3 regions of the Marinobacter sp. genome follow, and region 3 is predicted to be linked to each of the others. Evidence: predicted binding sites of a transcription regulator. Region 3 holds the regulator's gene; each other region holds the start of a gene.

Region 1 (2,199 bases), 510 kb from region 3:
CAAATACCGAAGAGGTCGTCAGAACACTGCTGTCTCCCAGGTACCAAAGCCATTCACTTGAGGTAAACCAGGCAAAACCACTCAGTGGAAGCGCAATAACAACGGCCATGATAGTCCGGAGCATCATGCCGGACATGCCCTCCTCAACCCGGGACTGATGAACACCCAAAGCGACCATCACGACAAGGTTGAATATTGCAAAAACAACACAGGAAGGAAGAATAAATTTCAGATTAGCGCCGAAAAGCTCAACATCTCCAAAAAACCGGAAAAAGATGGCAAGTGCACAAGCCAGGACCAGGACAGCGCAGTCGATCAGGCCAAGAATGACGAAGGGGAGATGAATGTAGTGTCTAAACAATCTGACGTGGGCCACGTCGACTCCTTTTGCTGCTCACAACCATAAAACTGCATCCTTTGCGTTCTATACAGCGATTTCAGAGCAACAGTGTACTTCAATTTGGGTTTACTTCAATCGAGGGGACATAACCTTTTCGATGCATTCCGCTATTTGTAAACAAAACTGACAGGCCGTACTTCTCCGACCTGCCAGTTACGTTAACCTCTTCTTACGATTTCGCCTGCTTTCGCTTCCGCGACAGCGCGAGCCCGGTAATACCAAGGCCAAGAAGAGCCAGAGTTCCAGGCTCAGGGACCGTCACACGGCCAACGGTAACGTTGTCTATACCAATGCCATCACTGGTGTTGTTCATATTGAAAGAAAGCTTTTCAATAGAACCGCTTAGCGAAAAAAAGCTGAGGTAGTAGGTGTTTCCGGAGGATACGTTGCCATTCGTTCCAAGTATATTTTGAATTGATTCGGTGAAAACGTCGTCAATTCCGCTAACTTTGATATCCAGGGTGCCCCACTGGTCATTAGGGTCAGTAAGGAAGAAGCCAATGGCAGTAACACCGTCTATTGGCTTGAAATCGAAAGCTTGATGATCGAGGCTATCCAGATACTGTTCGTTGTCAGTGTCACTTGGCATCGGGAAGCGGCCGTAAAGGTCACCTTGCACAATCCCCAAACCTTCACCGCAAGAAAAACTCCCTTGATTACAGGATTGGCCATATTGATCCGGATTATTCTCAGAGGTAGAGAATTCGCCGACACCGGTATTGACTACCAGGCTTTGAAAGCCACTTGTAAGCCCCTCAAAACCTTCCGTTTGTCGGCTGGAGAGTTGGCCCCAAAAAAACTGCTCATCATCCTGGGTGGCGCCGGGGCCGCTAACGTAATGGACGATACTGGCTTGAGCGATGGACGAAAAAGCAAACGCTGATGCGACCGAGATGCCGGCCGCCAATCGAAGGAATGAAGACATCACCATGATACTGCTCCTTGGTACTTCCCTTTTTGATGTCTGCTCCTTGAAGCAAATTCGGGGCCGAAATTTTTAACCTATTACTTTCAATTAGTTAAACAAAAAATAAGCCAATGAGCTTAACGTTGTGTAAAAATTACTGACAGGCGGCCTCACTTGTCCCTTGTCCAACCTCGCTAAATGGTAAAAAGTGAAACAAAATCCTGTACGGCAGTTGCTTCCAGATCCTGCTGGTCCTTGCATATTGCGTTGATCTGATCACAGCGCTGAGCTGGAAACCGCGTGGCGAGGTTGTGGCGGAATTTATCTAACAGCAATGGCATTCCATCTTTTCTCCGCCGGCGATGGCCAATAGGATACTCAACGGCTACTTTGTCGGTGCTGCTGCCATCTCTGAAAAATACCTGGACCGCATTGGCTATTGAACGCTTGTCCTCCTCCAGGTATTCCCGGGTATAGCGCTCATCTTCAACGATCTCCATTTTATCCCGAAGGGTGTCGATGATCGGGTGAGCCTCGTGAAATGAATCCTCATAGTGTTCTGCAGTGAGAGTTCCGAAAATCAAAGGTACGGCTGTCATGTACTGCAAACAGTGATCCCGGTCCGCCGCGTTCGCCAACTTTCCAACCTTGGAGATGATCCGGATAGCCGATTCGTGAGTGGTAATAACAATCCTGTCGATATCATCAAGCCGGTCCTGTATCTCTGGATGAAGCGTTACTGCTGCCTCAGCAGCGGTCTGGGCATGGAATTCGGCCGGGAAGGAAATCTTGAAAAGGATGTTCTCCATTACATAGGAGCCAAAATTCTGGGGAATCGAGAATTCTCTTTTGCCCTCTGGCTTGAGCTTCTGATCTTTGTTGGTTTTGCTGA
Region 2 (2,199 bases), 2.4 Mb from region 3:
TTGCGCTTCTTGCCGTTGGCGCCAATCGCGGTTACCGGCGAATTGGTCTTGATCTTGCCCCGCATGATACGGCCGATGCCGATCACACCGAGGAAGCTGTTGTAGTCCAGCTGTGAAATCTGCATCTGGAACGGGCCGTCCGGATCAACATTCGGTGCCGGCACATGATCAACAATCGCCTGGAATACGGCATCCATGTTGTCATCCAGCTTTTCGTGATCCATTCCGGCAATGCCGTTCAGGGCGCTGGCGTAGACAATCGGGAAGTCCAGCTGCTCGTCGGTGGCACCCAGGTTGTCAAAAAGGTCAAACACCTGATCCACAACCCAGTCCGGACGGGCACCGGGACGGTCGATCTTGTTAACCACCACGATCGGACGCAGACCCGCGGCAAAAGCCTTCTGGGTAACGAAACGGGTCTGGGGCATGGGGCCGTCGATGGAATCAACCACCAGGAGCACACAATCCACCATGCTCATGACCCGCTCAACCTCACCACCAAAATCAGCGTGGCCCGGTGTGTCTACAATATTGATGTCGTAGCCATTCCACTTCAAAGCGGTGTTCTTCGCCAGGATGGTGATGCCCCGCTCTTTTTCCTGGTCATTGGAATCCATGACCCGCTCGCTATCGAGCTCTTTGCGCTCCAAAGTGCCTGACTGGCGCAAAAGCTGGTCGACAAGCGTGGTTTTACCATGGTCAACGTGGGCGATAATGGCGATATTACGAAGTTTTTCAATCACAAAAATATTCCTGCGGCATGCACTCAATGACCTGAGAAGGTCGTTCGCAGGGGGAATCCCAGCACATGCCGTCTCAAATCCGTAAAATGAACTCATTCACCGGAGCTGACTGCCCGGCACCCTGCATGGCGATTTCCGATCCGGGATCCGAAAATGGCAGGGTAAAAAATGAAGCGGCGCGCAGTATAGCGAAAAGTCTGTGTCGTTAATATGAAGAAAAACGCCTATTCTTTTTTAGGAAGCAACCGCACCCATTTAGGGCGGAAAGCCGATAAACGCACCAATGCAGTGCACCAATTGAGTGCAAGCGATCACCCCAGAGCTACTGATTTCTCATTAACATGCCCCAAACCCTTGCAGTTGCGCCGTTCTGGAGCATGCCCTAAAAATTGGCAAGCGCCTTGCTTTATCGAAATCAGCCGAAATTTACAGGTAAGACGCAACGGCATTTGCTAAGCTGCGCGAACCTGAGAAACAGATCGGAACCCGTTAACCCGGGCGATCCGGCACCACGAACATGAATACAGCCGCCTGTGCGGTATAACTTACGGAGCATGCACAATGTCCAAGACAGTTGATTTGATCAAAGAACACGAAGTCAAATGGGTTGACCTGCGCTTCACTGACAGCCGCGGTAAAGAGCAGCACGTTACACTGCCTGCCACCGAAGTAGATGAAGACTTTTTCGCAGACGGCAAGATGTTTGACGGCTCCTCCATTGCGGGCTGGAAAGGCATCAACGAATCCGACATGATCCTGATGCCGGACGACGAGACTTCTGTACTCGATCCGTTCACCGAAGAGACCACAGTAAACATCACCTGCAACATCGTAGAACCTTCTACCATGCAGGGTTATGAGCGTGACCCGCGCTCCGTTGCCCGTCGCGCAGAGGAATACCTCAAGTCCACCGGCATCGCCGATGGCGCGCTGTTTGGTCCGGAGCCGGAATTCTTCGTGTTTGATTCTGTTAAATGGAATGTAGACATGCAGGGCGCGATGTACCACATCCACTCTGAGGAAGCTGCCTGGGTTTCCGGCGAAGACTTCGACCGCAACAACATCGGCCACCGCCCGGGCGTTAAAGGCGGCTACTTCCCGGTTCCGCCGGTGGACAGCCTTCACGACCTGCGTGGCGCCATGTGTGCAGCCATGGAATCCATGGGCCTGGAAATCGAAGTACACCACCACGAAGTGGGCACCGCCGGCCAGTGTGAAATCGGTGTTGGCGCCAACACGCTCACCAAGAAGGCTGACGAAGTTCAGATCCTGAAGTACTGCGTCCACAACGTCGCTCATGCCTATGGCAAGACTGCGACCTTCATGCCCAAGCCGGTTGTCGGTGACAACGGTTCCGGCATGCATGTTCACATGTCCCTGAGCAAAGACGGCAAGAACCTGTTTGCCGGTGACAGCTACGCTGGCCTGAGCGAAGCCGCTCTGTACTACATTGGTG
Region 3 (2,199 bases):
TGTGTCCGGCGGCCATATCATCGCCTCTGGCAATGCCGATGCGATCCTGGCCAACCAGCAAGTCAAGGAAGTCTACCTGGGCGACGAATTCAGGCTGTGACACCGAATGGCTCATTGTTTTGATGATCTGTAGCAAGTAAACTCGGCAAAGAACTTGCTAGGGTAAAATAAAACTACGGCAAGTAACCGGCATATATAGATTTTTTCACGACTTATGACACAAAGCGCTGATGAGTGACGGATCCTGAACCATGGTTATGAAAGCCTCCTTACAGTTAAAGCTGGGTCAGAGCCTGACCATGACGCCCCAGCTGCAACAGGCTATCCGGCTTCTCCAGCTCTCCACCCTCGACCTCCAGCAGGAAATCCAGCAGGCACTGGAATCAAACCCAATGCTGGAGACTTCCGAGGACGACGATCAGAACGATGCAGCTACAGAGAACGATGAGCGCGAAGCCAACGCCACCGAATCAGCTGCTGAAACCGCGCCGGAACCGTCCAGCGACTGGGACGAATCGGAAAACGGCCCGGACTGGTCTTCTGAAAACGACATCCCGGACAACATTCCGGACGACCTGCCGGTAGACACTGCCTGGGACGACATATACCAGTCTGCACCCGCCCCGGCCGCCCGCAATGACGACGAAAACGATCACGATTTCGAAACCCGAAACTCGCCCACCGAAACACTTCAGGATCACCTGGAATGGCAGCTCAATCTGACCCCGCTGAGTGAACGGGACCAGGCCATTGCCCATGCCCTGATGGACGCGGTGGATGAGCGGGGCTATCTCACCAGCCCGCTGGAGGAAATCCACGCCGGACTGCTGGATGAGAACGAGGAAGACCCTCTTGAACTGGATGAAGTGGAGGCCGTCCTGCACCGCCTGCAGCACTTTGATCCGCCCGGTGTGTTTGCCCGGGACCTTCAGGAATGCCTGCTGATCCAGCTCAACCAGCTGCCGCCAGACACGCCCTGGCTGGCCCAGGCGCGACTGGTGATCACCCATTACATTAACCTGCTGGGCAACCGGGACTACGCACAGTTGCTGCGCCGCAGCCGCCTGAAAGAGGATCAGCTCAGGGAAGTCCTGGCATTGATCACCGGTCTGAACCCGCGGCCGGGTGACGTCATTGACCGCGCCGAACCCGACTACGTCATTCCGGATGTCATCGTTCGCAAGCACAATGGCCGCTGGCGCGTTGAACTGAATCCGGAAATTGCACCACGCATCCGGGTCAATGCCAGCTATGCTTCACTTATAAGGCGTGCGGACAGCAGTGCAGACAACACCTACCTGCGTGATCAGTTGCAGGAGGCCAAATGGTTTATCAAGAGCCTGCAGAGCCGCAATGAGACCCTGCTGAAAGTGGCGACCCGTATTGTCGAGCACCAGCAGGGATTCCTGGATCACGGCGAGGAAGCCATGAAGCCGTTGATCCTCTCGGACATCGCCCAGGCGGTAGAAATGCATGAATCGACGATTTCACGGGTAACCACCCAGAAATACATGCATACGCCCCGGGGCATTTTCGAGCTGAAGTATTTCTTCTCCAGCCATGTCAGCACTGACGAGGGTGGAGAATGCTCCTCCACGGCCATACGCGCGATGATCAAGAAACTGATTGCGGCGGAAACGCCCAAAAAGCCGTTGAGCGACAGTAAAATTGCAGCCATGCTAGGGGAACAGGGAATCAAGGTTGCGCGACGCACCGTTGCCAAGTACCGGGAGGCCATGCACATTCCGCCGTCCAACGAGCGCAAGCGGCTGGTTTGAATACCCCGGGGCGGGACGCAACACCGTATTCGCCGGCGCACAATGCGCCAGCACCCAGACCGGCTCCCGGGAGCCGGCATGATGACAACAGGAGACGCCTATGCAACTCAATATTTCAGGCCATCACGTAGAACTGACTCCCGCACTGAAGGATTATGTTTCCGAGAAGTTCGAAAAGCTCGAGCGTCACTTTGACCACATCAGTAACTGCCAGGTGACCCTGGAAGTGGAAAAGGTGCGTCAGATTGCGGAAGCCACGTTGCATGTGGTTGGTGGTGAGATTCACGCAAAGGCAGAAAACGAGGATATGTACGCAGCCATCGATGCCCTCATCGACAAGCTGGACCGCCAGATTCTCAAGCACAAGGAAAAGAATGTAGACCGGATGCACGGAAACGGCTCTCGCTAACTGGCTGTTTTC

The links. Region 3 encodes sigma-54, which starts transcription at its own class of promoters, with help from an activator protein. Its sites were predicted from a motif close to ANTGGCATNNANNTTGCTNT; they were not measured.
Region 1: ACO06L_RS04560 (PEP-CTERM sorting domain-containing protein) is a predicted target of sigma-54. The motif match lies at 1,421-1,440, and genes of this name have one in related genera.
Region 2: glnA (glutamate--ammonia ligase) is a predicted target of sigma-54. The motif match lies at 1,132-1,151, and genes of this name have one in related genera.

What each region holds. Positions count from the first base shown of each region.
Region 1 covers NZ_OZ245935.1:1,011,560-1,013,758, forward strand. Annotated here, with positions in the region: gene ACO06L_RS04555 (TIGR03013 family XrtA/PEP-CTERM system glycosyltransferase) at 1-376, opposite strand, end outside; gene ACO06L_RS04560 (PEP-CTERM sorting domain-containing protein) at 570-1,331, opposite strand; gene prpD (2-methylcitrate dehydratase) at 1,502-2,199, opposite strand, start outside.
Region 2 covers NZ_OZ245935.1:3,944,281-3,946,479, reverse strand. Annotated here, with positions in the region: gene typA (translational GTPase TypA) at 1-743, opposite strand, end outside; gene glnA (glutamate--ammonia ligase) at 1,305-2,199, shown strand, end outside.
Region 3 covers NZ_OZ245935.1:1,520,690-1,522,888, forward strand. Annotated here, with positions in the region: gene lptB (LPS export ABC transporter ATP-binding protein) at 1-100, shown strand, start outside; gene ACO06L_RS06920 (RNA polymerase factor sigma-54) at 258-1,778, shown strand; gene hpf (ribosome hibernation promoting factor) at 1,879-2,187, shown strand.